Regions from separate parts of the Streptomyces sp. AM25 genome, predicted to be linked through region 1. Evidence: riboswitches for the same ligand, from Rfam matches in the RefSeq annotation. Region 1 holds a riboswitch; each other region holds the start of a gene.

Region 1 (10,049 bases):
TGGGTCGGATGGCTCCTCGACGGCATGTGAACCCTCCTTGCGATCAACGCGAAGCATGCCGTGCGGAGCACGGCCCGGTCCACCGACAGAGTTGTCTTTCCGGACAAGGTTGTCCGGCGTTGCGCGATGCCCCTACATTCGGTGACGCACCGCTCACACGCGAGCGCACCGGAAGTGCACCGCGTGAGCGCGCCCGCTTTCCCTGCGCGGGCACGCTCACGCCCAGGGAGGCGAGCCACCGGTGGCCGCCAGCGTGCGAGGACTCCTTCCCCCACCACCATGGAGTTACTGCGCATGAGTAACAACCCACCCTGCTGCCCAGAGGCAGGGTCCGCGGCGTCGCGCGCACCGATCCCCGCCAACCTCAACTACTCCTTCGGCCTCCCGGGCGGCGCGTACTGCCTGTCCACCGCCCGGGCGGTCGTGCGACGCCTGCTCTCCGACCATGGCCTCGCCGACATGACCGAGCTCGGCACCCTGGCGGCATCCGAACTACTCGCGAACGCTTACCAGTTCACGCCGGACAAGGCCGCGAGCCTGTCCATGCGCTGGCGCTTCGGAGTGCTACGGCTGACTGTCTTCGACGAACACCCCGCCCACCCCAGGGGCACTGCCAGCTCATGCTGGGTGCGGCGGCGCGCGGCACTCTCCACGCTCTACGCCATCGTCAGCGCCTGCGGCGGGATCTGCGGCTTGGACGCCGCAGGCGGACCGTTGGCTGGCAGCAAGATGTGGGTCGTGCTCTCACGCGAAGCAGCGAAGAACTACACCCGCCTCTGAGGCGGGCGGCGCGACACGAACGGTCCCCCGCCAAGGACCGCGACGCGCAGCATGGTTGCCATCGCACCACAGCCCAGGTGCGACCCGACCCTGTCCATGCAGGGGTCGGAAACAGGCCCAGCCGGAAGACCTGCAGGGCGCGGCGCCCGGCGACGACCTGTCGGCAGGAGATCCACTCCCTACGACGAGCCAAGGTGAAGCAAGTGACCCGTTCCACGTTCCGATTCGCCCGATGGAAGATCACCTCTGCGAAGGTGCCGGGCAATCCCCTGGTGACGCACGAACTGTACTGCGCTGCCTGTACCGACAGCTCCGGGCCGTGCGCGGCGGTCGAACCCGCCCTCGACTGGGCCATGCAGCACTCCGGCGCCAACCCTTCCCACACCGGCTACAGGGAGATCGCACACCGGCACTGGAAGACCAGTTTGGAGAAGGCGATCCTTTCGTAGGCTGCCTGCCCCGCTGTTCAAGCGCCGGACGAGTTCGCTTCGGCTCCTCCGGCACCTGAGGTCTGGCAGGTCAGACGAAGAAGGCGTTCATCCCCGGGACGTCGGAGAGATAGGTCTCGATCTCCGCGACCCTGCCGTCGCGGAGGCGGCACACCGTGCTGAGGTATTCGTCGAGCACGGCGTCTTCGCGGCGAGCGGTGTTGTGCAGCGACAGGGCCACGTTCTCGCGGCTCACCAGGACGTGCAGCAGCTCGAAGTCGAGGCCGTAAGAAGCGATCTTCCGGGCGCGCTCCACCACCGCGTCGGCGCCTGTCGCCGCACCCGAGACGGTGTTGTCACCGGGGAGCGTCCAGACGGCATCGTCATGGAGCAGCGTGCGCACCCCGCTCCAGTCACGCCGGGCGAGGGCCTGGTGGAAGCGCCGGCCGAGCTCCTGAGCGGTTTCGCTGTTGGTCATGGCTGTTCCCTTCACAAACTTAAAGCAGTGATCACTGCTTTAAGTTGACGGTAGGCCCGAACGGCACTAACGCGCAACCCTTTGCTTTAAGCTGTGGAGGTGGACGCAAAAGCACCGGCGAAGAGACCAGGCGGGCGCAGCAGCCGCGTCCGCGCGGCCGTGCACGACGCGGTGGTGGCACTGGTCACCGAACACGGCGCCGACCAGGTCACCGTCCCCGCGGTCGCCAGGCGGGCAGGGGTCAACCCGACGACGATCTACCGCCGTTGGGGCACGATCGCGGCCCTCCTGGCCGATGTCACCGAACAGCGCCAGGAGTCCGAGGTCCCCGCACCGGCCGGAGACCTGCGCACCGATCTGGAGAACCAGGCGGTCTGGACGCTCATCGACCTCTCCCGGCCCGGCGGCATCGCGTTCTTCCGCGCCGAGGTCGCCTCCGACGTGGACGAACGCCGCGCCGGACTCCGCGAGTGCCTCCGTCGCGTCAGCGACCGCTTCCGGCTCGCCCTCGACGCCGCGCAGGAACAGGGCGTCGCGTCACCGTCGTTGGAACAGATCCTCGACCACGTGGTCGCCCCGCTGTATTTCCGTGTCGTCTTCTCGGTCCCCGGAACCGACGAGGACTACGCCCGCCGCCTGGTCCACGATCTCCTCGCCCGGACGTGACAACGAGTCTGCTTGCCGGTGCCGATCTTCACGACACGCCGCTGAAATCGAGGATTTGCGCCGGCAGAGCCACCCGCTACCGCCCCGCCGGCAGGTGGATCGTCTTGTGCTCCAGGTACTCCGCGAACCCCTCCGGCCCGAACTCCCGCCCCATTCCGGAGGACTTGTAGCCGCCGAACGGGCCCATCATGTCCAGACTGAAGGTGTTCACGCAGTACGTGCCGGTACGCACCTTGCGCGCCACCTCGATGCCCCGCTCCACGTCCGTCGTCCATACGCTGCCGGACAGGCCGTAGTCCGAGTCGTCGGCGATGGCGACGGCCTCGGCCTCGTCCTCGTAGGGCAGCAGGCAGACGACCGGGCCGAAGATCTCCTCGCGGGCGATGCGCATCGCGTTGTCGACGTCGCCGAAGAGCGTCGGCTCGACGTACCAGCCCTTCTCCCGGCCGGCCGGACGGCCGCCGCCCGCAAGGACCTTGGCGCCCTCCTGCCGGCCGACGGCGATGTAGTCCAGCGAGCGGTCCCGCTGCCGCCGGGTCACCAGCGGGCCGACCGCGGTCGCCGGGTCGAGGGGGTCGCCGACCGGCAGGGCGGAGGCGGCAGCGGCCAGGCGTTCGGCGAGTTCGGCGTAGTGGAGGCGCGGGGCGAGGATGCGCGTCTGGGCCACGCAGGCCTGGCCGTTGTTCATCCAGGCGCTGGGCACGATGCCAGCGACGGCCGCGTCCAGGTCGGCGTCCGGCAGGACGATGGCGGCGGACTTGCCGCCCAGTTCGAGCGTGACGCGGGTCAGGTTGCGCGCGGCGACCTCCATGACCCGCTTGCCCGCCGCGACCGACCCGGTGAAGGCCACCTTGTCGACGCCGGGGTGCCCGACGAGGTACTCGCCGGTCTCCCGCCCGGCGGGGAGGACCGACAGCACGCCCTCCGGCAGCCCGGCCTCGGCGGCGATCTCCGCGAGGAGGTACGCGTCCAGCGGGGTCTCGGGCGACGGCTTGAGGATCACCGAGCAGCCGGCCAGCAGGGCGGGCGCCAGCTTCGTGGCCGCGGTGAACTGCGGCACGTTCCAGGGCACCACGGCCGCCACGACGCCGACCGGCTCGCGCCGCACGAGCAGCGGGCCGAGCGCGCCGGGCCGGCGCTCCTCGTAGGGGAAGCCGCGGGCGACGGAGACGGCGCAGTCCCAGACCATCACCGCGCCGAGCGCCTGCGCGAGGACGCCCCAGGAGTAGGGGGAGCCGTTCTGCGCGGAGATGACGCGGGCGAACTCCTCGTGCCGGGCGGCGATCGCGTCCTTGATACGGGTGACGACGGCGATCCGCTCGTCCGGCGGCAGGCCCGCCCAGACCCCGGAGTCGAAGGCGGTGCGGGCCGCGGCCACGGCCCGGTCCACGTCCGCGGGCGCGGCGTGCGGCACGCGCCCGATAACCTCCTCGGTGTGCGGCGAGACGACGTCGAGCACGGCGTCCGTCGCCGGGGCGGCCATGGTGCCGCCGATGAAGAGCTGTCCGTGCTCGACGATTCCGGTCATCTGTGAGCCCCTTCACGTCCGATGCATCTGACGTTCCATCAGATGGGGATAGCAGCTCCCCGTGGCACGGGCAATGGACGGGCCACGTGTGTGCGGTACGTAACCGCCCCGCCACGCATGCGAGCGTCCGGTTAAGGTGTCCGGGACAACTTCATCCCACCTCGGAACGGGGGAAGCCGGTGCGAATCCGGCGCTGACCCGCAACCGTGAGCAGGGCCCGGACCCTGCGAGCCGGAGCACCCGTACCGAGGCGGAACAGGCTCACCCGTCGAGGTATGCGGGGCCGGGCCGGTGCCCCGCGCTCCGCCGCGGCGGCCGCCGCGCGGCTGCGTACGTCCTCCCGAACAGACGGGTACAGACACGTACAGACACCGAGAGGCACCGACCCCCATGGCCCCCTCCTTCGCCGTCCACGCGCGCCGCGGCGCCACGGCCCTGGCCACCGCCGCCGTGCTGGGCGCCGCCGCAGCGCCCGCGGCCTTCGCCGACGGCTCCCCGTCCCCGGCGGCCCCGGGGCTGTACGGCGCCAAGGACCCCAAGTTCGACGGTGTCTTCCGGCAGTCGCTCGCCTTCGTCGCCCAGCACGCGACGGGCGTCTCCCCGGCCCCCGCGGCCGTGGACTGGCTGGCGGGCCAGCAGTGCTCCGACGGCGGCTTCGCCGGCTTCCGGGCCGACACCGGCAAGGCCTGCGACCCCAAGGCCGGCGAGTTCACGGACGCGACCTCCGCCGCCGTGCAGGGCCTGACCGCCGTGGGCGGCCGGGACGCGGCCGTGCAGAAGGGCCTCGGCTGGCTCAAGGAGCACCAGAACGAGGACGGCGGCTGGGGCATGACCCCCGGCGCCGCCAGCGATGCCAACTCCACCTCCATCGCGGTCGGCGCCTTCGCCGCCGCCGGCCAGGACCCGGCGAAGGCCGCGGCCAAGGGCGGCAGGAGCCCGTACGACGCGCTGCTGTCGTTCCAGCTCGGCTGCGACAAGAAGGAGGACGAGCGCGGCGCGTTCGCCTACATGCCGCAGAAGGGCGAGCTGCAGGCCAACGACCTCGCCTCGACCGCCGCCGCCCTGGCCGCCCTCGGCAAGGGCTTCGGGGCCGGTGCGCCGGAGAAGGGCGACAAGCCCGCCAAGCCGCTGGACTGCGCGGGCGACGACAGCGCGAAGCCCAAGGACGCGGCCGCGGCGGCCGACGCCGTCGCCGGGTACCTGGCCAAGAAGCTGGACGCGAACGGCGGGCAGCTGAAGTCCTCGATGCCGGGCGCCCCGGAGGGCCCCGACTTCGGCGCCACCGCCGACGCCGTCATCGCCCTCGCCGCGGGCGGGCACCGCGAGGCGGCCGGCAAGCCGCTGACGTGGCTGCAGTCCAAGGACAGCAAGACCGCCGAGTGGGCCGCGGGCGACCCGGGCCGGCTCGCCAAGCTGATCCTCGCCGCACACACCGCGGGCGCCGACCCGCGCTCCTTCGGCGGCACGGACCTGGTGCAGCAGCTGGGCGCCACGGGCCCGAAGGCGGAGCAGCCGGCGGCGAAGGAGGAGAAGAAGGACGGCGGCAGCGACTCGAACCGCTGGTGGATCCTCGGCGCCGCCTTCATCGCCAGCGTCGGTGTCGGCATCCTCCTCAGCGGCCGCATGAAGAAGAAGCAGTAATGCGCAAGGTGTGTGCGCTGCTGGCCGCCGGGATGCTCGCCGTGCTCGGCGCGGCGCCCGCGCAGGCGGCCGGCTACCGCTACTGGTCGTTCTGGCAGGCGGCGGACGGCGGCAAGGACTGGACGTACGCCACGCAGGGCCCGGCCACCGCACGCCCCGGCGACGGGGAGACGATCGGCTTCCGCTTCGCCGTCAGCGAGGACTCCGCACAGGCGGCGAAGCCGCGGGGCGCGGCCGACTTCGCGGCGGTGTGCGGATCCACGGCGGCGAAGGACGGCAGCAAGCGGGTGGCCGTCGTCCTCGACTTCGGCACGGCCGCGGACGCCCCCGCGGGCGCCACCCCGCCGGCCGCGCGCAGCGCGTGCGCCCAGGTCGGTTCGGATGCCAGTGCCGGCGAGGCGCTGGCCGCGGTGGCGAAGCCGCTGCGCTACAACTCCTCGGCGCTGCTGTGCGCGATCGCCGGGTACCCGGAGTCGGGCTGCGGCGAGCAGGTGAGCGGCGGAAGCAGGACGTCCGCAGCGCCGGAGAAGAAGAAGGACGACGGCGGACCCTCCGCCGGACTGGTCGCGGGCATCGCGGCCGTGGCCGTCCTCGGCGCAGCCGCCGCCTGGCAGGCCCGCCGCCGGCGCGGGTGAGGAACAGACGGCGCGGATGAGGAACAGCGGCGCACTGCACGCCGGCGCATGGTGGATCTGGGCCCTGGGGCTGGCGGCCGCGGCATCGCGGACGACCAACCCCCTGCTCCTCGGCCTGCTCGTCGGCGTCGCGGGCTATGTGGTGGCGGCCCGGCGGACGGACGCGCCCTGGGCGCGCTCGTACGGGGCGTTCCTCAAGCTCGGGCTGGCCGTCATCGGCATCCGCCTGGTCTTCGCGGTGGTCCTGGGCTCGCCGATCCCCGGTACGCACACGGTGCTCACGCTCCCCGAGGTCCCGCTGCCGGACTGGGCGCGCGGGGTGCGCATCGGGGGGCGGGTGACCGCGGAGGGCCTGGTGTTCTCCCTGTACGACGGGCTGAAGCTGGCCGCCCTGCTGGTCTGCGTCGGGGCGGCGAACGCCCTCGCCAACCCGGCCCGGCTGCTGAAGTCCCTGCCCGGCGCGCTGTACGAGGCCGGGGTGGCGGTCGTGGTCGCGATGACGTTCGCGCCGAACCTGGTCTCGGACGTGGCCCGGCTCCGCGCCGCCCGGCGCCTGCGGGGCCGCCCGGACCGGGGCCCGAAGGCGCTGTTGCAGGTGGGGGTGCCGGTGTTGGAGGGCGCGCTGGAACGGTCGGTGGCCATGGCGGCGGCGATGGACGCGCGCGGCTACGGACGCACGGCCCGAGTGCCGCGCTCCGTACGGCACTTGACGAATGTCCTGACGCTCGGCGGCCTGACCGGAGTGTGCGCCGGCACGTACGGACTGCTGGCGGACGAGGGCGCCGGGTACGGCGTCCCCGTCCTCCTGCTCGGCCTGGCCGCTGCGCTCGGCGGTCTGGTGCTGGGCGGCCGCCGCTCGGTACGGACCCGGTACCGGCCGGACGTGTGGGGACTGCGGGCGTGGCTGGTGTCGGGGTCGGGGGTGGCGGTCGCGGCGCTGATGGCCCTGGCGCCGGAGGGCCCGCTGCACCCGGGCGTCGTCCCGCTGACGGCACCGGTGCTGCCGCTGGGGGCGGCGGGGGCGGTGCTGATCGGGTTGCTGCCTGCGTTCGTCACCCCGCCCGCCCGTCCCGATTCCCGGCGACGTCCTGACGCTTCGAAGGAGGCACCGCAGTGATCCGGTTCGAGAACGTGACCGTCACCTACGACGGCGCCGCCGAGCCCGCCCTCCGCGACGTCGGTCTCACCGTCCCCGAGGGTGAGTTGTGCCTGCTGGTCGGCCCCTCCGGCACCGGCAAGTCCACGCTCCTCGGCACCGTCAGCGGCCTCGTCCCGCACTTCACCGGCGGCACCCTCCGCGGCCGGGTCACCGTCGCGGGACGCGACACCCGCACGCACCGCCCCCGTGAACTCGCCGACGTCGTCGGCACCGTGGGCCAGGACCCGCTCGCGCACTTCGTCACCGACACCGTCGAGGACGAACTCGCCTACGGCATGGAGTCCCTCGGCCTCCCCCCGCACACCATGCGCCGCCGCGTCGAGGAGACCCTGGACCTGCTCGGGCTCGCCGTCCTGCGCGACCGGCCCATCGCCACCCTCTCCGGCGGGCAGCAACAGCGCGTCGCCATCGGCTCGGTGCTGACCACGCACCCGCAGGTGCTGGTCCTGGACGAGCCCACCTCCGCCCTGGACCCGGCGGCCGCCGAAGAGGTGCTGGCCGTGCTGCAGCGCCTGGTGCACGACCTCGGCACCACCGTGCTGATGGCCGAACACCGCCTGGAGCGCGTCGTCCAGTACGCGGACCGGCTGATCCTGCTGCCCGCCCCCGGCGCGGCCCCCGTCTGCGGCACCCCGGCCGAGGTCATGGCGGTCTCGCCCGTGCAGCCGCCGGTGGTCGCCCTGGGCCGGCTCGCCGGGTGGTCCCCGCTGCCCCTCTCCGTCCGCGACGCCCGCCGCCGCGCGGCCCCGCTGCGCGAGCGCCTGGCCGACGCGGTGCCGGAACCCGGGCCCGTGTCCGTACCCCCGCAGCCGCGCCGGACGGGCCTGTTCCGCAAGGCGCCCCGCACCACCGCGCCGCCGCCCGCCGCCGAGGCGTCCGGACTCGCCGTCCGCCACGGCCGCGTCGACGCGCTGCGCGACATCGGCCTGACCGTCCGGGCCGGCGAGACCGTCGCCCTCATGGGCCGCAACGGCGCCGGCAAGTCCACGCTCCTGCGCACCCTCGTCGGCATGCACGAACCCGCCCGCGGCACGGTGCGCGTCGGCGACGCCGTACCGCACCGCACGAGCCCGCGCCGGCTCCTGAAGCGCGTCGGCCTCGTCCCGCAGGACCCGCGCGACCTGCTCTACGCGGACACGGTGGCCGCGGAGTGCGCCGCCGCCGACCAGGACGCGGCCGCGGCCCCCGGCACCTGCCGGGAGCTGGTCTCCGAGCTGCTGCCGGACATATCCGACGCCACCCACCCCCGCGACCTCTCCGAGGGCCAGCGCCTCGCGCTCGCCCTGGCGGTGGTGCTCGCGGCCCGTCCCCCGCTCCTCCTGCTGGACGAGCCCACGCGCGGCCTCGACTACGCGGCCAAGGCCCGCCTGGTGGAGATCCTGCGGGCCCGCGCCGCCGAGGGCCACGCCATCGTGCTGGCCACGCACGACGTGGAGTTGGCGGCGGAACTGGCGCACCGCGTCCTGATCCTCGCCGAGGGCGAGATCGTGGCGGACGGCCCGACCGCGGAGGTCGTGGTCTCGTCCCCGTCCTTCGCCCCCCAGGTGTCGAAGATCCTGGCACCGCAGCCGTGGCTGACGGTGCGTCAGGTCCGCGATGCGATGGGGGTGACCGCATGAGTCCGGGCACCCCGAACCGGGGCTCCGGCCGTCGGCTTCGGCCGGTTCGGCACCGCCGGACTGCGCCGTCGTGGTTGCTCGCCATTGCGGGGGGAAGAAGGGGAGCGGCTCCCCCTTCACTCCCGCCGCAACGGCGCTCAGCCCCCGCGCCGCAGCCGGGGGTCCCCCCGGCGGTAGCCGGGGGAGGTGCCGAACCGGCCGACCGCCAAGCGCGAGCGATCCGGCTCGGGGCACGATCGGTGGCCGCACTGATCCTGGTGTCCGCCATCGGCGTAGCCGCCTTCGCCTGGCCACTGGTGGCCGCCCCCACCTCGGGCCTGGCGCATTCCAGCGACGCGCCCTGGCTGTTCGCCGCCCTCCTCCCCCTCCTCCTCGCCGTCGTGGTGGCGACGATCGCCGACTCCGGCCTGGACGCCAAGGCCATCGCCATGCTCGGCGTCCTCGCCGCGGCCGGCGCCGCGCTGCGCCCGCTCGGGGCCGGCACGGCCGGCATCGAGCCGATGTTCTTCCTGATGGTGCTCTCCGGCCGCGTCCTCGGCCCCGGCTTCGGGTTCGTCCTCGGCTCCCTCTCCATGTTCGCGTCGGCCCTGCTGACCGGCGGGGTCGGCCCGTGGATGCCGTTCCAGATGCTGGCCATGGGGTGGGTGTCCATGGGCGCGGGCCTGCTGCCCGGGCCCGACCGGCTGCGCGGGCGGCGGGAGTCGGCGATGCTGGCCGCGTACGGGGCGGTCGCGTCCGTCCTCTACGGCACGGTCATGAACCTCCAGGGCTGGCCCTACATCGGCTCCCTGGCCTCCGGGGTGTCCTTCGTCCCCGGCGACCCGCTCCCCGACAACCTGGCGCGCTTCGTGGCGTACTGCCTGGCCACGTCCCTCGGCTGGGACCTGCCGCGCGCGCTCGTCACGGTGACGGCGACGCTCGCGCTCGGCCCGGTCGTCCTCAGGGCCCTGCGCCGGGCGACCCGGCGGGCCGCGTTCGAGGCGCCGGCCGCCTTCACCGAATGAGAACCGTCACAGCCGCTGAATGATCGTCCCCGTCGCGAGCGCGCCGCCCGCGCACATCGCGATGAGGGCGAACTCCTTGTCCGTACGTTCCAGTTCGTGCAGCGCCGTGGT
Region 2 (10,049 bases), on a different contig from region 1:
CGGCCAGTGCCGCGGCCTCGTCGGGGGTGTACGGGGGCGTGAGGCGCGTCTTGACGCGGCCCGGGCGGGGTTCTTTGGCGATCACCAGGAGCGTCGTCACCGCAGCACCGCCCGCATGTCGCGCACCGCGCACCACGTGCCGCGCCAGGTGCCGGTCACCTTCGACCGGCCCGTGCGCGGCAGGTACGGCACGTCCGTCTCCATCACCCGCCAGCCCTCGGCGGCGGCGCGGACGACCATCTCCAGCGGGTAGCCGCTGCGCCGGTCGGTCAGGCCCAGGGCCAGCAGCGGCTCGCGCCGGGCGGCCCGCATCGGGCCGAGGTCGTGCACGGGCAGGCCCGTGCGGCCGCGGATCATGCGGGCGAGGGCGAGGTTGCCGAGGCGGGCGTGGAGGGGCCAGGCGCCACGGCCCTGCGGGCGGCGGCGGCCGAGGACGAGGTCGGCGGAGCCGTCGCGGACGGCCTCGACGAGCCCGGTGAGCAGGCCGGGGTCGAGCGAGGCGTCGCAGTCGCAGAAGCACACGACGTCCGCGGTGGCGGCCCGCAGCCCGGCGTGGCATGCGGCGCCGAAGCCGCGGCGCGGTTCGTGGACGACGGTGGCGCCGAGCGCGCGGGCGACGTCCGCGGAGCCGTCGGTCGAGCCGTTGTCGACGACGACGGCGCGCCAGCCGTCGGGGATGCGGGCCAGCACCCAGGGCAGGGCGGCGGCCTCGTCGAGGCAGGGGAGGACGACGTCCACGGGGGCCGTCACCTCGGAGGGTGTGGTCGAGTGGGTCACCCCTCTCACCTTACGAAGACAATTCCGGCAATTCGGATCCACGGTCCTTACAGAACAAGGACGTCACTCCTGGTGAGAGCTCTCCGCACGGCATCGCGGGCGCGACAGTGCGAGGCTTGCGGCATGCAGCAGCACCCCCTGCCCCCGTCCCGCGTCCTCGTCGTCGACGACGACCCCACCGTCGCCGAGGTCGTCGCCGGATACCTCGACCGCGCCGGCTTCGCCGTCGACCGCGCCGCCGACGGACCCGCCGCCCTGCAACGGGCCGCGGCCGCCCCGCCCGCCCTCGTCGTGCTCGACCTGATGCTGCCCGGCATGGACGGGCTGGAGGTGTGCCGGCGACTGCGCGCCGACCACGGAACACTGCCGGTCGTCATGCTGACGGCACGCGGCGACGAGGACGACCGCATCCTCGGCCTGGAGGTCGGCGCCGACGACTACGTCACCAAGCCGTTCTCGCCCCGCGAGCTCGTCCTGCGCGTCGAGGCCGTGCTGCGCCGCGCGCGGGCCGCCGTCCCCGCGTCCGCTCCCCCGCTGCGCGCCGCCGGGCTGACGCTCGACCCGGTGGGCCGCCGTGCCACCCGTGACGGAGTCGAACTCGCCCTCACCCTGCGCGAGTTCGACCTGCTGGCGTTCCTGCTGCGGCACCCCGGACGGGCCTGCAGCCGCGAGGAACTGATGCGCGAGGTGTGGGGCTGGGAGTTCGGCGACCTGTCCACGGTGACCGTGCACGTACGACGACTGCGCGCCAAGGTCGAGGACGACCCCGCACAGCCGCAGCTGATCCGCACCGTGTGGGGCGTCGGATACCGCTTCGAGGGCGAAAAGGAGACCGGCTCGTGAAGGATGTCCTGCTGATCGCCCTGTACGCCTTCCTCGGCGCGGCGGCGGCCGGGCTGGTCGGGGCCGTCGCCCTGCGGGCACTGCGCCACCGGTCGGTGGCGGTGTCGCTGACCGTGGTCGCCACGGTGTCGGTGACAGCGATGCTCGCCGGGACGCTGGCCGTCGCGTGGGCCATGTTCCTGTCCTCGCACGACCTCACGGTGGTGACGACGGTGTGCGCGATGGCCGCCGTGGTATCGCTGGCGACGGCGCTGCTGCTCGGGCGCTGGGTGGTCGCCCGCAGCAACGCCCTGACGCAGGCGGCCCGTTCCTTCGGCGAGGGCGGCAGCTTCGCCGCGCCGGGCGGCAGCGCGACCGCCGAACTCGCCGCGCTCGGCCGCGCGTTGGCGGCCACGAGCGAGAAGCTGGCGCGGTCGCGGGAGCGCGAGCAGGCACTGGAGGCGTCCCGGCGCGAGCTCGTCGCGTGGATCTCGCACGACCTGCGGACGCCGCTGGCCGGGCTGCGGGCCATGTCCGAGGCGCTGGAGGACGGCATGGCCGAGGACCCCGAGCGCTACTTCCGCCAGATCCGCACCGAGGTGGACCGGCTCAACTCCATGGTCGGCGACCTCTTCGAACTGTCCCGCATCCATGCCGGGGCGCTGCCGCTGAGCATCGGGCGGATGTCGGTGTACGACCTGGTGGGCGACGCCCTGGCCGGGGTCGGGCCGCTGGCGCGGGAGCACGGGGTGCGGCTCGTGGGCGACGCGGTCGAGGCGCTTCCCGTCGAGGTCGACGGGAAGGAGATGACGCGGGTGCTGGGCAACCTCCTCGTCAACGCGATCCGCCGGACACCGGCCGACGGGACGGTGGCGGTGGCGGCGCAGCGCGAGGCGGACACGGTGGTGGTGTCCGTGACGGACGGGTGCGGGGGGATTCCGGAGGAGGACCTTCCGCGCGTCTTCGACACGGGGTGGCGGGGGACGGAGGCGCGGACGCCTCCGGCGGGGGCGGGACTTGGGCTCGCTATTGTGCGGGGGATTGTGGAGGCCCACGCGGGGCGCGCTGCGGTGCGGAACGTGCCGGGAGGCTGCTGTTTCGAGATCGTATTGCCGGCACCGGGGTGACCGGAGGTGGTTGCGGCCGGTGGGCACAACCAGGGGGCGCGCCCCGTAAGGGGCGCGGGGAACTGCGCGATCAGCCCCCACCGACCCGCACTCAACCCGCCAGCTCGGCCACCCCCTCCGCAAAGCCCACCCCCGGGCGCCAGCCCAGCTCGTCCCGCAACCGCCGCGACGTAGCCGTCACATGGCGGACGTCGCCCAGGCGGTACTCCCCCGTCACCACCGGCTCCGGGCCCCCGCACGTCGCCGCCAGGGCACCGGCCAGCTCCCCGATCGTGCGCGGGCTGTCGCTGCCGCAGTTGTACGCCCTCAGCCCGCCGCCGGGCGAATCCGCCGCCAGCGCGAGCGCATTGGCCTGCGCCACGTCCCGCACGTGCACGAAGTCCCGCCGCTGGCCGCCGTCCTCGAAGACCCTCGGCGCCTCGCCCCGTGCGAGTGCCGAGCGGAAGAGCGACGCCACGCCCGCGTAGGGCGTGTTGCGCGGCATTCCGGGCCCGTACACGTTGTGGTAGCGCAGCGCCACCGCGCTGCCGCCCGTCGCGCGGGCCCAGGACGCCGCCAGGTGTTCCTGGGCGACCTTGGTCGCCGCGTACACGTTGCGCGGGTCCAGCGGCGCGTCCTCGTCCACGAGGCCCGGGGCCAACTCCCGCCCGCAGCGCGGGCACGGCGGCTCGAAGCGGCCCGCCTCCAGGGCCCGGGGGTCCCGCGGGCCGGGGCGGACCGGGCCGTGGGCGGGGCACTCGTAGCGGCCCTCGCCGTAGACGACCATCGACCCGGCGAGCACCAGGGTCCGTACGCCCGCCGCGTGCATGCCGGCCAGCAGCACCGCCGTGCCGAGGTCGTTGCGGGCCACGTACGCGGGCGCGTCCGCGAAGTCCTTGCCGAGGCCGACCATCGCGGCCTGGTGGCACACGGCGTCGATGCCCTTCAAGGCCCGTGCCACGGCCCCGGGATCGCGGACGTCGTCCGTGGGCACGAGCCCGGTGTCCATGACGACGGGCTCGTGCCCACGGGCGGTGAGGGCACTGACGATGTGCGAGCCGATGAAGCCCGCGCCTCCGGTGACGAGTACACGCATGGCCCCGACGCTAGAGGCACTTCACCGGCCGCGCACCGTTCAGGGGCGCTCCGTCACAGGTCCGTAAGACCCGTACTCCGCGCCGCCCAGCGCTGTTCGACCTTGCCGAAGCGCCAGTACGCGAGGGCGATGGCCCACACCACCACGAACAGGCCGACGATGACGAAACCGACGTTGTCGAGGTCGAGACCCGAGATCCAGCCCGTGACCGCGTCGTTCAGGTCGAGCTTCTCGTGCAGGACGCCGACGAGTTCGATGGTGCCGATGAGGAAGGCGACGGCGATCGACAGTCCGGTGATGGTGAGGTTGTAGTAGACCTTGCGGACGGGGTTGGAGAACGCCCACTGGTAGGCGAAGTTCATGAACGTGCCGTCGAGCGTGTCGAACAGGCTCATGCCGGCCGCGAACAGCAGCGGCAGGCACACGATGGCGTACCAGGGCAGGCCGGCGGCGGCGCCGCTGCCCGCCATCACCATCAGGGTGACCTCGGTGGCGGTGTCGAAGCCGAGGCCGAAGAGGAAGCCCAGCGGGTACATCTGGCCGGGGCGGGTGATGGAGCGCGTGAAGCGGCCGAGGATGCGGTTCATGAAGCCGCGCGAGTCCAGTTGCTGTTCCAGCTCGGCCTCGTCGTAGCGGCCCTCGCGCATGGCGCGGAAGATGCGCAGGATGCCTGCGAGGGCGACGAGGTTGAGGGCGGCGATGAGGTAGAGGAAGCCGCCGGAGACGGTGGTGCCGACGACACCGAGCGTCTGGTGGGTGGTGGAGTTCTCGTTCATCAGCGTCCCGGCCAGGTGCGTGCCCCCGGCGACCAGGGCGGCCATGATGACGACCACGCTGGAGTGGCCGAGCGCGAACCAGAACCCGACCGAGACCGGACGCTTGCCGTCCGCCATCAGCTTGCGGGTGGTGTTGTCGATGGCGGCGATGTGGTCCGCGTCGAACGCGTGCCGCATGCCGAGGGTGTAGGCGGTGATGCCGAGCCCGACGCCGTAGACCTTGGAACCCACGGTGTAGTGGTTGGGGACGACGAGCAGGAGGAGCACGCCGAAGGCTATGACGTGCAGTGCGGCTAGGACGGCCAGCAGGCCGGCGGTGCGCACGGTGTCCTGGCGGCGCCATTGGAAGGACGGCGGTGTACTGCGGGGGGTCTCTGTGGTGGGCAGAGTCATCTGCGGGTCACGCTCCAGCACCTCGTGGATCAGTTCGTGAGATGCCGTGGCCGGTCTCCTGGCTTACGGGTCCGTACGCGCCCGCCCCTGCCTTCCCGGCCGCCGGATGCGGCCAGTGGCACCGCGCGCCCCGCAAGGGACGTACGGAAAAGGGCGGAAGCTCCCCGATCACAGTGGCGAGGGCCGCTCCGGAATGGGGCCACAAAGGCCCGCCACCGGTCTTCCCGAACACCACGGCCGGGCCACCCTAACGCCCTGACCTCAGGCGGAGGCAAAGATGTGGCAATTGCCATGCCCATGCAGCGGAACGGGTACCGACACTTCTGTGCCGGGGTCCGCATGTGATGGACGGTCACGCAGGCCGGTGCTACGAGTGCAGCAGTGGGCGACGAGAGAGGGCTGACCGCCATGGCAGCAGAAGACAGAGACCGCAAACCCGGCGTACCGGAGCCCGGCTTCGAGCGCCGCATCGGGCTGTTCCAGGCGACGGCCATCAACATGAGCCAGATGTGCGGGATAGGGCCCTTCGTCACCATTCCGCTCATGGTCACGGCCTTCGGCGGCCCGCAGGCCGTCATCGGCTTCGTCGCGGGCGCCGTGCTGGCCCTCGCCGACGGGCTGATCTGGGCCGAGCTGGGGGCCTCCCTGCCGGGCGCGGGCGGCAGTTACGTGTATCTGCGGCAGGCCTACCAGTACCGCACCGGCAAGCTGATGCCGTTCCTGTTCGTCTGGACGGCGATGCTCTTCATCCCGCTCGCGATGGCCACGGGCGTCATCGGCTTCGTGCAGTACCTCGGTTACCTGTGGCCCGGGATGACGCAGACCCAAGGGGACGTCACCGGGCTGGTGTTCCTCGCGGTGGTCGTCGCGCTGCTGTGGCGGCGGGTGGAGAACATCGCGCGGATCACCGCCGTGCTGTGGGGGGTGATGCTCGCCTCCATCATCCTCGTCATCATCGCGGCCTTCACCCACTTCAGCCCCCACCTCGCCTTCACCTACCCCGCCCACGCCTTCGCCGTGACGACCAACCACTTCTGGCTGGGCTTCGCCGCGGGCCTGACGATCGGCATCTACGACTACGGCGGCTACAACACGGCCGCGTACATGGGCGCCGAGATCAAGAACCCCGGGCGCACCCTGCCGCGTGCCATCGTCTGGTCCATCTTCGGCATCATGGCGGTCTATCTGCTGCTGCAGATCGGCACCCTCGGGGTCGTCGACTGGCACGAGATGCTGGACCCGAACTCCACGGCCGGCTCCTCCGTGGCCTCGGCGGTGCTGGAGCGGACGTGGGGCAGGCGCGCCGCGGACGTCGTCACCGTGCTGATCCTCGTCACCGCCTTCGCCTCGGTCTTCACGGGGCTGCTGGGCGGCTCCCGGGTGCCCTACGACGCCGCGCGGGAGAAGGTCTTCTTCCGCCCCTTCGGCACCCTGCACCCGCGGCACCGCTTCCCGGTGCTGCCGCTGGTGACGATGGGGGTCATCGGCGCGATCGGCTTCCTGATCGGGCGTCACACCGACCTCAACACGCTGATCCAGCTGCTGACCACCGTCATGGTGATCGTCCAGGCACTGTCCCAGGTGCTGGCCGCCACCGTGCTGCGGCACCGCCAGCCGGGCCTGCGGCGGCCGTACCGGATGTGGCTCTACCCGCTGCCCAGCGTGGTCGCGGCGGCGGGCTGGATCGTCATCTACGGCTACGCGGACCGCAGTTCCCCGGGGCGGCACCCCATCGAGTGGTCGCTGGTGTGGGTCGCGGCGGGCTGCGTGGCGTTCGTGCTGTGGTCGGCGTACGAGAAGGTGTGGCCGTTCGGGCCGCGGGAGATCAGCGAGGAGTACCTCCACCCCGTCGCCGCGAGCGGCGAACCCGAGGACGACCCCGGCAGCACCGAACCCGCGTCCGCCTGACGGCGGCCGGCCCCGCGGCCGCCCGCCTTGATCACCTTTGTCCGGCCCGACAGCGGCTTCGTGGCCGAACGGTGATAAAACGGCACCCATGCCCGTGACCTCCGCTCCCGCCTCCAGCCCCCCTGCCGCCTCGCCACGCCGGCTGCTCTGGCACCGGCTGATATTCGGGCTCTGTTACCGGCCCGTCGACGTGCTCGACGAGGCCCGGGACCGGAGCGTCTGGGGGGCGGCCATGTTCCTCAGCCTGCTGTGCGGGGCGCTGGGGACGCTGGGCAAGGACTCCTTCTGGGTCCAGTGGGGCGTGAGTCCCGTCCTCGCCCTGGAGGCCATGGCCATCGCCTCCGGGGTGACGCTGGTGGCCACCCTGTTCCTCGGCGCCGTCACCCACGCCATCGCGCGGCGCCTGGGCGGCAACGGCAGGTTCGCGCCGACCACCGGCCTGTTCGCCGTCGTCTTCTGGGCGACGGACCTGCCGCGCCTGTTCCTCAACACCTGGCTGCCGGTGGACTCCGTGCCGGTGCGGGCGGCCGCCTCCGTCACCGCGGTCTTCGGCTGCGTGATCGCCACGCTGCTGATCCGCGGTCAGCACCACCTGCCCACGCACAAGGCCGTGGCCTCGGTGGCGATCCAGATGGCGGCGGCGGTGGCCCTGCTCAAGTTCCCGCCGGGAAGCGCCTGACGGACCGGCGTACGGTCCGGTGCGCGAAGGCCCGCCCGGTGCGACGGGGGATGCACACCGGGCGGGCTCGAGAACAGTTCTACCTCATCAAGGATGGGGTATGCACCAAAAACCTGTTCGCTTTGTCGATTACCAGCGAACGGGGAGCGAAATCAGGCCACGCGCCCGGACGGCCGGACGCCACCTCAGCTGTTCCCTCGGAACGTCGAGTTCCAGCGTCCCGAAGCGCTCCAGCAGCGCCGCCAGCGCCGTCTCCGTCTCCATCCGGGCCAGCGGAGCGCCCAGGCAGTAGTGGATGCCATGGCCCAGCGCCAGGCTCCCCGATCGGTCCCGCCGCAGGTCAAGGCGGTCGGGGTCGGGAAAGTGGTGCGGATCGCGGTCGGCCGAGGCCAGCGACAGCAGCACCGTCTCCCCGGCCGGCACGGTCACCCCGCCGATCTCTACGTCCTCCAGCGGGAAGCGGCGGATGGCCAGCGCCGCGGGTCCTTCCCAGCGCGCGAACTCCTCGACGGCCGCTCCGAGACCGTCCGGATTCGTTCGCAGCTCCTGCAGCAGTTCCGGGTGATCGAGGAGGGCCAGCACCGCGTTGGCGATGAGATGGACCGTGTTCTCGTACCCGGCGAAGAGGATGAGGAAGGCCAGCGAGGTCAGTTCGTCCCCGGACAGGGTGTCCCCGTCGTCCTGCACCGCGATCATGTCCGAGAGCAGGTCGTCGCCCGGCGCGGCCCGCTTGGCCGCGATCAGGTCCGTGAGGAAGCGCATCATGCTGCCGATCGCCTCCTTCATCAGGTGCGGACGCTCCGGGTCCGGCGTCATCAACCGGTCGGTCCAGGACCGGAAGTCCGGCCGGTCCGCCTGCGGGACGCCGAGCAGGTCGCAGATGACGGCGATGGGCAGCGGCCCCGCGTAGGCGGTCAGCAGATCCGCCCGGCCCGCGCCCTCGACCGCGTCCAGGAGGTCGTCGGCGATCCTCCGCACCGGCTCCCGGAGCCGCTCGACCCGGCCCGGGGTGAAGGCCTTCGCCACCAGGCGGCGCACCCGGGTGTGGTCCGGCGGGTCCATGTTCAGCAGGTTGGCGTCCAGGGCCGGGGGCAGTGAGAAGCCCGCGTAATTGCCGGGCGCGGCATGGCGCTTGTCCAGCGAGAGCCGGGGGTCGGCGAGGCCCCGGCGGACGTCCTCGTAACGCGTCACCAGCCAGGCGGGGCGGCCGTCGGTGCCGGTGATCCGGTGTACGGGGGCCGCTGCGCGGAGCCGCGCGTACGTCCCGTAGGGGTCCTCGATGAGCGGGGCGACGTCGATGGGTTGCATGGCACCTGACCCTATGTGTCCGGCTGGTCGCGCCCGCGCGGCGGAGCCGCATGATGTTGCAGCCCCGCGCCCCTTTCGGGGCGCGGGGTCTGCGGCGCAGGCGGCCTTGACCCCCGTCCAGGGCCGCCTCGTCCAGTTCACGCCGTCAAGGACGGCGTGCCGCGCTGATCTCCCGGAGTTCGTCGAGCACGGAGTCCACCAGCGGGTCGTGGTAGACGTCCGCGACACGGGCCAAGTGCTCGTGCTCCTCGGCCGGATCGGCGCTCACCGTCATCACGACGCTGTCCGCGTGGGGCGTCGCGACGTGCCCGGTGACCTGGTTGGCGAGGCCGCGGCGGAGCGCCGCCGCCTCCACCGCCGCGGCGAGCCGGTGCTCGTCCAGCCCGGCGGCCTGTGCCCGACGCCGGGCCACGTCGAGCGTCATGGGCTCGACATGGCGCCGGATGCCGCGCTGGATGTCCCGGATCTCGGCCATGCGCCGGTTGGCGCGCCACTCCAGATCGGCGAACGGCCAGCGGCCCGACCAGCGGGACTCCTCGATGGTGACCTCGGGAGCATGGGCGGTGACCTCCTCCCACAGCGGCTGCAGCCGCCGCAGCCGGCGCCAGGCGGCCACGCGGGGGCCGACGGCCGGCAGCGAGAAGCCCAGCAGGACGAGCAGCGCGGCGACCGAAGCGCTCATCGGCGCCACGCCGTTGGAGAGCCAGTACACGTCGTGGCCGGCCCAGCTGAGCACGAAGCCGGTGAGCTTGCACAGGCAGTACAGCAGGCCCAGCCAGCAGCCGGCGGCCAGCGTCCGCAGCCCCTTGGAGAGCCAGGAGCGGCCGATGCGGCGGGCGTAGCGCGGGCACAGCCAGCCGAGTCCGGCGAGGCTCGTCCCGAAGACGGCCAGGTACAGCACCAGGAAGGCGACGACGCCGGGGGCGTCCGCGTAGGCGGTGCTGAAGTCGCGCGGATGCTCCACGGCGTCGGGGCGTCCGACCGCAAAGCACACAATGGCCGCTGCCCAGGCCACCGCCACGACGGCCACCGCGAACCGGGACCGGGAGGCGGCGCGGGCGTGGGCCTCCTCGTCGCCGCGGCTGGTCCAGCGCAGCAGCAGCACGGTGGCGCCGGAGGCGAACAGCACGACGGCCGAGTAGAGGAACACCATGGCCAGGTTGGCCACACCGGTCAGCCGGTCG
Region 3 (10,049 bases), on a different contig from region 1:
CGCGATCTCCGGGACGACCCCGCCGAAGCGCGCGTGCTCGTCCATGCTGGACGCGACCGCGTGGCCCAGCAGCCTGCCGTCCCGGACCAGACCGGCGCCGGTCTCGTCGCACGACGACTCGATCCCCAGCACCACCGGTGATTGCCTCACGCTCCGCCTCCGCCTTTTACTTGTCAGTTGCAATTGCATAGTCTATGCAACAAGGTCCTGGGCGAGACCCGGCTCCCCGGGTATCCGCCCAGGTCAGTAGAGTTCCGGCGTGACTGACCTCCCCATCACCGTCGTGGGTATCGGCGCCGACGGCTGGCCCGGCCTCGCCCCCGCGTCCCAGGACGCCCTGCGCCGGGCCGAGGTCCTCGTCGGCGGACCGCGCCAGCTCGGCCTCGTCCCCGCGGAGTGCCCCGGGGAGCGCGTCGCCTGGCCCTCGCCCCTGCGCCCCGCCGTCCCGGGACTGTTCGCCGCGCACGCCGGGCGACGGGTGTGCGTCCTGGCCAGCGGCGACCCCATGTTCTTCGGCATCGGCCGCACCCTCGTCGAGGTGCTCGGCGCCGACCGGCTGCGGGTGCTGCCGCACCCGTCCTCGGTCTCGTACGCCTGTGCCCGGCTGGGGCTGCCGCTGGACGACGCCGAGGTGATCAGCCTCGTCGGCCGCCCGCTCGCCGCGCTCGGTGCCGCCCTGCACGAGGGCCGCCGGCTGCTGGTGCTCAGCACCGGGGCCGGCACGCCCGCCGAGGTCGCCGCGCTGCTGCGCGAACGCGGCTTCGGGCCCAGCCGGTTGACCGTCCTGGAGCAGCTCGGCGGCGACTGCGAGCGCCGCGTGGACGGCACCGCCGACGACTGGCCGCATCCGCCCGGCGACCCGCTCAACGTCATCGCCGTGGAGTGCCGTACCGCCCCCGGCGCGCTCCGGCTCGGCGTCGCCCCCGGTCTGCCGGACGAAGTCTTCGAGAACGACGGACAGTTGACGAAGCGTCATGTCCGGGCCGTGACGCTCGCCGCCCTCGCCCCCGCCCCCGGCGAACTGCTGTGGGACATCGGCGGCGGCTCGGGGTCCGTCGGCATCGAGTGGATGCGCGCCCACCGCTCCTGCCGGGCCGTCACCGTCGAGCGCGACCCCGTACGCGCCGCCCGCATCGCCCGCAACGCCGAGTCGCTCGGCGTGCCCGCCCTGCGCGTCGTCACCGGGGCGGCCCCCGGAGCACTGGCCGAACTGCCCGTCCCCGACGCGGTGTTCATCGGCGGCGGCCTCACCGCGCCCGGCCTGCTCGCGGCATGCTGGGACGCGCTACCCGCGGGGGGACGGCTCGTCGCCAACACCGTCACCCTCGAATCCGAGGCCCTGCTCGCCGACTGGTACCGGCGCCGCGGCGGCGACCTCACCCGCCTCGCGGTCGCCCGTGCCGTGCCCGTCGGCGGCTTCACCGGCTGGCGTCAGGCCATGCCGGTCACCCAGTGGTCCGTCACCAAGGAAGGCCAACAGCCATGACCGTGTACTTCATCGGCGCCGGCCCCGGCGCCGCCGACCTGATCACGGTGCGCGGCGTGCGGACGCTGGCGCGCTGCGGGGTCTGCCTGTACGCGGGCAGCCTCGTGCCGCGCGAACTCCTCGCCGAATGCCCGCCGGACGCCCGGCTCGTCGACACCGCCCGGCTCGATCTGGACCGGATCACCGAGGAGTTCGTCCGCGCCCACGAGGCTGGCCACGACGTGGCCCGGCTGCACTCCGGCGACCCGTCGGTCTTCAGCGCCGTGGCCGAGCAGATGCGGCGGCTCGACGCGGTGGACATCCCGTACGAGATCGTCCCCGGCGTCCCGGCGTTCGCCGCCGCGGCGGCGGCCCTCGGCCGCGAACTGACCGTGCCCACCGTCGGCCAGACCGTCATCCTCACCCGCATCGCCCGCCAGGCCACCCCGATGCCCCCCGGCGAGGACCTCGCCACCCTCGGCCGCAGCGGCGCCCTGCTCGTCCTCCACCTCGCCGCCCGCTACGCGGACGAGGTCGTCGCCGAACTGCTCCCGCACTACGGGGCCGACTGCCCGGCGGCCGTCGTCGCGATGGCCAGCCGGCCGGACGAACTGGTGCTGCGCGGCACGCTGTCGGACATCGCGGATCAGGTGAAGGCCGCGGGTGTGCTGCGCACGGCTGTGATCGTCGTGGGGCGGCCGCTGGGGGCGGAGCAGTTCCCGGACAGCTATCTGTACTCGACGGACAGAGAGCGGTGCGGGCAGCCGTAGCTCAAGGGCGCGGGCCCCGCGGGTCCGCGCGGCCCACGATCGTGCCCGCGCGGTCGATGCAGATGACGTCCACGCTGACCGGTGCGCCCCGCAGCACCGTCAGCGCCTCGTCGCGGGCCGTGGCGGCGACGAGGTCGCCCAGCCGGACGCCCCGGGCCGCGCACTGCTGCAGCGCGTCCAGGCCCGTGTTGGCCGCGGCGACCGACTCCGCCAGCGCCTCGTCCGCCCCGCCCCGGCGGGCCAGCCGGGCGAGGAAGCCCTTGTCGACCTGGGAGCGGGACGAGTGCAGGTCCAGGTGCCCGGCCGCCAGTTTCGACAGCTTCGCGAAGCCGCCCGCGATCGTGAGCCGGTCCACCGGGTGGCGCCGGATGTACTTGAGCACCGCGCCCGCGAAGTCGCCCATGTCCAGCAGCGCGTCCTCCGGCAGGCCGTGCACGGCCACCGCGACCTTCTCCGAGGTCGAGCCCGTACACCCCGCCACGTGCCGGCGGCCCGCCGCGCGGGCGACGTCCACGCCGCGCCGGATGCTGTCGATCCAGGCCGAGCAGGAGTACGGCACGACGATGCCGGTCGTGCCGAGGACCGACAGCCCGCCCAGGATGCCCAGGCGCGGGTTCCAGGTGGAACGGGCGATCTCCTCGCCGTTGTCGACCGAGATCTCGATCTCGACGTCGCCCGTGCCGCGGTGCCGCTCCGCCACGGCGGCCACGTGCTCGCGCATCATCTGCCGGGGCACGGGGTTGATCGCGGGCTCGCCCACGGCCAGCGGCAGCCCGGGCCGGGTGACCGTGCCCACGCCCGGACCGGCCCGGAACACCACGCCCGAACCGGCCGGCAGGGCCCGGACCGTGGCGCGGACCAGGGCGCCGTGCGTGACGTCCGGGTCGTCACCGGCGTCCTTGACGACGGCCGCCATCGCCCGGCCCGCACTCTTCTCCTCCGCGGCGAGCGCGAACGCCGGCGTCTGCCCCTTGGGCAGGGTGATCGTCACGGGGTCGGGGAACTCCCCGGTGAGCAGCGCCGTGTACGCGGCCGTGGTGGCCGCGGTGGCGCAGGCCCCGGTCGTCCAGCCGTGCCGGAGGCCGGTGTGCTGGAGCTGAGCGGTACGGCCGCCGGTTGCCTCGGCGTCAGCCACGGGGCGCTCCTGGCCTAGGGTTGGCGAGCGTGAACGTGAACGTAAGGGGGAGCGACGTGCGCCACGTCCTGATCCTCGGCGGCACCACCGAGGCGCGGCACCTCGCAGCCGAGCTGGTCGCAGACCCGTCGCTGCGGGTCACCAGCTCGCTGGCCGGCCGCGTCGCACAACCCCGGCTGCCGGCGGGCGAGGTACGGATCGGGGGGTTCGGGGGACCCGAAGGCCTGGCCCGCTGGCTGCGCGAGCAGCAGGTGGACGCGCTCATCGACGCCACCCATCCTTTCGCCGGCACGATCAGTTTCAACGCGGCGCAGGCCGCCGCGGACGTCCATGTTCCCCTGCTGGCCCTCCGCCGCCCCGGTTGGGTCGCGGGGCCCGGTGACGACTGGCACGACGTCGCCTCTCTGGAGGAGGCGGCGAGTGCGCTGCCCGCGCTGGGGGAACGGGCGTTCCTGACCACGGGACGGATGGGACTGGCGGCTTTTGCGCACCTCGAGGATATGTGGTTCCTCGTGCGCTCCGTGGACGCGCCGGAAGGTGCGGTGCCGGCCCGGATGGACGTGCTGCTGGACCGGGGCCCGTTCACGGTGGAGGGGGAGCGGGAGCTGCTGCGGCGGCATCGCATCGATGTGCTGGTGACGAAGGACAGCGGGGCCGTTGCCACGGCCGCGAAGCTCGTCGCTGCGCGGGAGGCGGGGGTACCGGTCGTCGTGGTGAGGCGGCCCCCGGTGCCGGAGGGTGTGCCCGTGGCCACTGACGTGGCCGGGGCGGTTGCGTGGCTGTGCCGCCCCGGCACCACGGCGCCCCGTAAGGGGCGCGGGGAACTGCGCGACAAGCCCCTACCGGCCTGCAGTTGAGGCACTGCCCCTGGGGTTCCGGGGCGTAGCCCCGGGGACGTCGGCCGTGGGCCGTCGTGGTTGCTCGCGCAGTTCCCCGCGCCCCTTACGGGGCGCCGTGGTGCCGGGGCGACGAAGATCCGCCGGTCGCGCCCACGCGGCGGAGCCGCATGGTGTCACAGCCCCGCGCCCCTTACGGGGCGCAGCCCCGACTTACCCCTCCGGGTACCGCCTCGGGGTCCACACGATTTCCTCGCCGGAGGCGCGCCGCACCGCCCGCGTCTGCGTCGAGCCCACGATGAGGATCGTCCGCATGTCGACCTCCTCCGGCACCAGTTCGCCGAGGCGGACGATCCGTACGCTCTCCTCCGGGCCGCCCACGTCGCGCCCGAGGACCACCGGGGTCTCGGGCGCCCGGTGCTCCAGGAGGACGTCCCGCGCCTTGCCCACCTGCCAGGTGCGGCTGCGCGAACCGGGGTTGTACAGCGCCAGCACCAGGTCCGCTGCCGCCGCCGCGCGCAGGCGTTCCGCGACGACCTCCCACGGCTTGAGGCGGTCGGACAGCGAGACGACCGCGTAGTCGTGACCCAGCGGGGCGCCCGCGCGGGACGCCGCCGCGTGGGCGGCCGTCATGCCGGGGACCACCCGCACCGGCACCTCGCGGTACGGGCCCTCCGAGGCGACCTCCAGCACCGCGGTGGCCATGGCGAAGACCCCGGGGTCGCCGGACGAGACGACGGCGACCCGGCGGCCCTGCCGGGCCAGGTCCAGGGCGAACTCGGCGCGTTCGGACTCCACCTTGTTGTCCGAGGCGTGCCGCTGCTGCCCCGGGCGCACCGGCACCCGGTCCAGGTAGGTCGTGTAGCCGACCAGGTCCTCCGCGGCCGCCAGCGCGCCCCGCGCCTCGGGCGTCAGCCACAGCGGCCCCGCCGGGCCGAGCCCGACGACCGTGACCTCGCCCCGGCCCTCCGCAACGGGCTCGGCGCCCTCCCCCATAGCCTGAACGGCATGGGAGGTACCCCCATGGCTCGGCAGCACCGCCACCGAGAAGTACGGCACGGACCCGGGGTCCACGTCCGCAACGCGGCCCGTGCGCTCCCCGCTCATCGTGGCGCGCTCGACGTACCGTGCCTCCGCCAGGCGGCCCGAGCGCTCCAGCGCGCCCTTCACCGCGGGGAAGGTGCGGCCGAGCTTCATGACCACGGCCGAGTCGGTGGCGGCCAGGCGGGCCGTCAGCTCCTCCTCGGGCAGGGTGCCCGGAAGGATCGTCAGCACCTCCTCGCCCTCCACCAGCGGCTCGCCGAGCCGGGCCGCGGCCGCGCTCACCGAGGTGACGCCGGGGACGACCTCGGTCGGGTAGCGGTGGGCCAGCCGCTTGTGCATGTGCATGTACGAGCTGTAGAAGAGCGGGTCGCCCTCGGCGAGCACGGCCACGGTGCGCCCGGCGTCCAGGTGCGCGGCCAGCCGGGCGGCGGCCTCCTCGTAGAACTCCTCCATCGCGCCCCGGTAGCCGCCCGGGTGGTCGGTCGTCTCCGTGGTGACGGGGTAGACGAGCCGCTCCTCGATGTGGTCGGGGCGCAGGTGGCGTTCGGCGATGGTGCGCGCGATGGAGCGGCCGTGCCGGGCGCTGTGGTAGGCGACGACGTCGGCGGCGGCGACGACCTCCACCGCCCGTACGGTCATCAGGGACGGGTCGCCGGGGCCGAGGCCCACTCCGTAGAGCCGTCCGGACTTGTGCTCGCTCACTCTTCCTCGCTCGCTATCGCATTGATCGCGGCCGCGGCCATGGCACTGCCGCCGCGCCGCCCCCGCACCACCAGGTACTCCAGCCCCAACCGGTTGCTCGCCAGCGCCTCCTTGGACTCGGCGGCACCGATGAAGCCGACCGGTATGCCGAGCACGGCCGCCGGGCGCGGTGCGCCCTCCGCGACCATCTCCAGCAGGCGGAACAGCGCGGTCGGCGCGTTGCCGACGGCCACCACCGCGCCGTCCAGCCTGTCGCGCCAGAGTTCCAGGGCCGCGGCGCTGCGCGTGGTGCCCATGCGCCGGGCCAGTTCGGGCACCGACGGGTCGGCGAGGGTGCACAGCACCTCGTTGTCCGCGGGCAGCCGCTTGCGGGTGACGCCGCTGGCGACCATGTTGGCGTCGCACAGGACGGGCGCACCCGCGCGCAGCGCCTCGCGGGCGCGGGCCACGGCCTGCGGGGACCAGGCCAGGTCGCGGACGAGATCGGTCATCCCGCACGCGTGGATCATGCGCACGGCCACCTTGCCGACGTCCGGCGGCAGTCCGCCGAGGTCGGCCTCGGCGCGGATGGTGGCGAAGGACTGGCGGTAGATGGACGCGCCGTCCTTGTCGTAGTCGAACACTGTGCCCTCGTCGCCCTCGTCGTTCATCGTGTGGTGGTACGGGCCGCCGCCACCGCGCCGGCCAGGTCTGCTGACGGCACCGTCACCGGTGCCGTCTCCGTCGCCCCGTCGCGTATCGCGATGCGGTAGCCGTCGCCCGTCGCCAGGACGTCCACCCACCAGCCGCTGTCGGCGGGGTGGCCGCAACGGCGTTCGCACCCCGACCAGTACACGGGCAGGGGCTGCCCGGGGGCGGACCGCGCGAGGCAGGCCGCCGCGTCCGCCCGTACGTCCGCACGGGACTTGGCGCAGCCGGGGCGGCCGGCGCACGCGCCCGCGCGGTGCCAGGCGGATTCGGGGGAGGTGACGAGTCCCGCCTCCGCGAGGGCCGTCAGGCGGGCGGGGGCCTCGTCGGCGGGGAGGCCGGGGACGACGATGCCGCGCCACGGGGTCACGCGCAGCTCGCCGGAACCGGCCGTTGCGCACAGCAGCCGCCACTGGCCGGTGTTCAGACGGCCGAGCGGGGCCGTGACCGACAGCGCGGTCCGGCCGCCGGGGCCGGGGACGAGTCCGGGGGGCGTGGGGGTGCCCGTCCGCGGAGCCCTCTCGGCCGACTCGGCGGCGATGCCCTCGGCGGCGAGCTGTTGCCCCAACACGTCCAGGCGCGGCCGCTGTCCGGCGGGGAGTTCGGCGACCCGCCAGGCGGTGCTGCCGTTGCGACGCCGCTCGCTCAGGAACCACTCGGCCGCGAGCACGGCCGCGCGCGGGGCGTGCGCAGCGGGGATGCGCAGGCAGGAGCCGGCCGCCGCGTAGGAGAGCAGGGCGTGTCCGTCGTCCGTTGCGATCAATGTCACATCGGGGACGAGGGCGGCGATATCGCCGCGGCCGTCGTCCAGGCCGAAGAGGAAACGTCCGGAAAGCTCAGTGATGTTCGGGTTCGCGCAGAGGAGCCGGTCCAGTTCGCGGGCCCAGGCCTGGACGTCGGCGGGAGCCGGGCCGTCGAGGCCGCAGAGCGGGGACGCCGCCACGTTCCGTACGCGGTCGTGCTGTTCGGAGGGCAGCAGGCCGGCCTCGCGGAGGCGGTTGCCGAGTTCACTGCCGCAGGTGGCGGGCAGGGCGCGGAGCTGGACGTTGCCGCGGGAGGTGAGGTCGAGGTGTCCGTCGCCCAACTCGTCGGCCAGGTCGGCCATTACCGATGCCTGACGGGCCGTCAGGAGGCCGCCCGGCAGCCGGATGCGCGCCAGCGCGCCGTCGTCCGCGGTGTGCAGTCGGAGTGCACCGGGGCAGCGGTCGCCGCCGGTGCGGACAGGGGGGTCGGTGGGGGCGGGCATGGCGGCGAGCATACCCACGGTGGGGGGTGCTGCCGGGCCCGTCGGCCGACTGCGGGTCGGTGGAGGCCGGTCGCGCCCACGCGGCGGAGCCGCATATCGAAACTGTCTCGCGCCCCTTCGGGGCGCCCCTCCGCCCCCGCTAGTATGACCACGCCAGAGACGGCGACAGGGGAGGAAGCCGGTGTGATTCCGGCACGGTCCCGCCACTGTGAGCGCGGCGGTGAGACGCCGGGCGAGTCAGGAACTCCCGCCGTCCTCACGACCACCCGGGGCGCGGACCCCGAGGAAGGGCCAGCCGCAGCATGCGCATCCTTCTCCTGTCGACGTCCGACACCGACCTGCTCAGCGCCCGCGCGGCCGGCGGCCCGGTCCCGTACCGGCTCGCCAACCCCGCCCGGCTCGCGCTCGAAGAGCTGCCCGTGCTGCTGGAGGACACCGACCTCGTCGTCGTACGGCTCCTCGGCGGCGTCCGCGCCTGGCAGGAAGGGCTGGACCTGCTGCTCGCGGGGGAGCGGCCCGTCGTCGTCCTCACCGGTGAACAGGCGCCCGACGCCCAGCTGATGGAGCACTCGACCGTGCCCATCGGCATCGCCGCCGAGGCCCACGCCTACCTCGCCCACGGCGGGCCCGCCAACCTCGACCAGCTGGCGCGGTTCCTCTCCGACACCGTGCTGCTCACCGGCCACGGGTTCGAACCGCCCGCCCCCGCCCCGTCCTGGGGCGAGCTCGAGCGCACCCCGCGCGCGGACAACCCCGGCGGCCCGCTCGTCGCCGTGCTCTACTACCGCGCCCACCACATGAGCGGCAACACCGCCTTCGTCGACGCCCTCTGCGGTGCCGTCGAGGACGCGGGCGGCCGGGCGCTGCCGCTGTACGTCGCCTCGCTGCGCGCCCCCGAGACCGAACTCGTCGACGCCCTGCGCGCTGCCGACGTCGTCGTCACCACCGTGCTCGCCGCCGGCGGCACCCGGCCCGCCGAGGCCTCGGCGGGCGGCGACGACGAGTCCTGGGACGCGGGTGCGCTCGCCTCCCTGGACGTGCCGATCCTGCAGGCCCTGTGCCTCACCGGCCCGCGCAGCGCGTGGGAGGAGAACGACGAGGGGCTCTCCCCGCTCGACTCCGCGACCCAGGTCGCCGTGCCGGAGTTCGACGGGCGCATCATCACCGTCCCGTTCTCCTTCAAGGAGGTCGACGAGGACGGCCTGCCCGCCTACGTCGCCGACCCCGAGCGCGCCGCCCGCGTCGCCGGCATCGCCGTACGCCACGCCCGCCTGCGCCACATCCCGGCAGCCGAGAAGCGGATCGCCCTCGTGCTCTCCGCCTACCCCACCAAGCACTCCCGCATCGGCAACGCCGTCGGCCTCGACACCCCCGCCAGCGCCGTCGCCCTGCTGCGCCGACTCCGCGCGGAGGGCTACGACTTCGGCGACGAAGAGGTCCCGGGCCTCGCGTCCGGCGACGGTGACGAGCTCATCTACGCCCTCATCGAGGCCGGCGGCCACGACCAGGACTGGCTCACCGAGGAACAGCTCGCCCGCAACCCCGTCCGCATCCCGGCCGCCGACTACAAGCGCTGGTACGCCCAGCTCCCGGCCGAACTGCGCGAGGCCGTCGAGGAGCACTGGGGGCCCGCGCCCGGCGAGATGTTCCTCGACCGCAGCCGCAACCCCGAGGGCGACATCGTGCTGGCCGCCCTGCGCCGCGGCAACCTGCTGATCCTCATCCAGCCGCCGCGCGGCTTCGGCGAGAACCCCATCGCCATCTACCACGATCCCGATCTGCCGCCCTCGCACCACTACCTGGCCGCCTACCGCTGGATCGCGGCCTCCCGCGAGGACGGCGGCTTCGGCGCCGACGCGATGGTGCACCTCGGCAAGCACGGCAACCTGGAGTGGCTGCCCGGCAAGAACGCCGGCCTGTCCGCCGCCTGCGGCCCCGACGCCGCCCTCGGCGACCTGCCGCTCGTCTACCCCTTCCTCGTCAACGACCCGGGCGAGGGCACCCAGGCCAAGCGCCGCGCCCACGCCACGCTCGTCGACCACCTCGTGCCGCCCATGGCCCGCGCCGAGTCCTACGGCGACATCGCGCGCCTGGAGCAACTCCTCGACGAGTACGCCCAGATCTCGTCCATGGACCCGGCCAAGCTCCCGGCCATCCGCGCCCA

What was found. A riboswitch is a leader RNA that binds a small molecule or an ion and turns the genes downstream of it on or off. The one in region 1 is predicted to bind cobalamin.
Region 2: another riboswitch for cobalamin. It lies ahead of nicT (Nickel transporter NicT); the one in region 1 lies ahead of ACLHRZ_RS13700 (SCO2321 family membrane protein).
Region 3: another riboswitch for cobalamin. It lies ahead of cobN (cobaltochelatase subunit CobN); the one in region 1 lies ahead of ACLHRZ_RS13700 (SCO2321 family membrane protein).

Annotation. Positions count from the first base shown of each region.
Region 1 covers NZ_JBKIWN010000009.1:213,300-223,348, reverse strand. The annotation lists gene ACLHRZ_RS13730 (helix-turn-helix domain-containing protein) at 1-26, opposite strand, end outside; gene ACLHRZ_RS13725 (ATP-binding protein) at 295-780, shown strand; gene ACLHRZ_RS13720 (DUF7848 domain-containing protein) at 984-1,229, shown strand; gene ACLHRZ_RS13715 (nuclear transport factor 2 family protein) at 1,300-1,686, opposite strand; gene ACLHRZ_RS13710 (TetR/AcrR family transcriptional regulator) at 1,786-2,352, shown strand; gene ACLHRZ_RS13705 (aldehyde dehydrogenase) at 2,429-3,880, opposite strand; cobalamin riboswitch at 3,998-4,144, shown strand; gene ACLHRZ_RS13700 (SCO2321 family membrane protein) at 4,271-5,521, shown strand; gene ACLHRZ_RS13695 (SCO2322 family protein) at 5,521-6,156, shown strand; gene ACLHRZ_RS13690 (CbiQ family ECF transporter T component) at 6,173-7,273, shown strand; gene ACLHRZ_RS13685 (ABC transporter ATP-binding protein) at 7,270-8,934, shown strand; gene ACLHRZ_RS13680 (ECF transporter S component) at 9,153-9,938, shown strand; gene ACLHRZ_RS13675 (steroid 3-ketoacyl-CoA thiolase) at 9,945-10,049, opposite strand, start outside.
Region 2 covers NZ_JBKIWN010000003.1:218,460-228,508, reverse strand. The annotation lists gene ACLHRZ_RS05020 (TIGR04282 family arsenosugar biosynthesis glycosyltransferase) at 1-100, opposite strand, end outside; gene ACLHRZ_RS05015 (glycosyltransferase family 2 protein) at 97-786, opposite strand; gene ACLHRZ_RS05010 (response regulator transcription factor) at 901-1,620, shown strand; gene ACLHRZ_RS05005 (sensor histidine kinase) at 1,617-2,726, shown strand; gene ACLHRZ_RS05000 (NAD-dependent epimerase/dehydratase family protein) at 2,818-3,801, opposite strand; gene nicT (Nickel transporter NicT) at 3,855-4,970, opposite strand; cobalamin riboswitch at 5,002-5,221, opposite strand; gene ACLHRZ_RS04990 (APC family permease) at 5,379-6,878, shown strand; gene ACLHRZ_RS04985 (YIP1 family protein) at 6,967-7,557, shown strand; gene ACLHRZ_RS04980 (cytochrome P450 family protein) at 7,687-8,865, opposite strand; gene ACLHRZ_RS04975 (MAB_1171c family putative transporter) at 9,011-10,049, opposite strand, start outside.
Region 3 covers NZ_JBKIWN010000003.1:189,529-199,577, forward strand. The annotation lists gene tsaD (tRNA (adenosine(37)-N6)-threonylcarbamoyltransferase complex transferase subunit TsaD) at 1-135, opposite strand, end outside; gene cbiE (precorrin-6y C5,15-methyltransferase (decarboxylating) subunit CbiE) at 260-1,486, shown strand; gene cobM (precorrin-4 C(11)-methyltransferase) at 1,483-2,235, shown strand; gene ACLHRZ_RS04880 (cobalt-precorrin-5B (C(1))-methyltransferase) at 2,237-3,370, opposite strand; gene ACLHRZ_RS04885 (cobalt-precorrin-6A reductase) at 3,400-4,227, shown strand; gene ACLHRZ_RS04890 (precorrin-2 C(20)-methyltransferase) at 4,420-5,952, opposite strand; gene ACLHRZ_RS04895 (precorrin-8X methylmutase) at 5,949-6,602, opposite strand; gene cobG (precorrin-3B synthase) at 6,599-7,885, opposite strand; cobalamin riboswitch at 8,029-8,153, shown strand; gene cobN (cobaltochelatase subunit CobN) at 8,188-10,049, shown strand, end outside.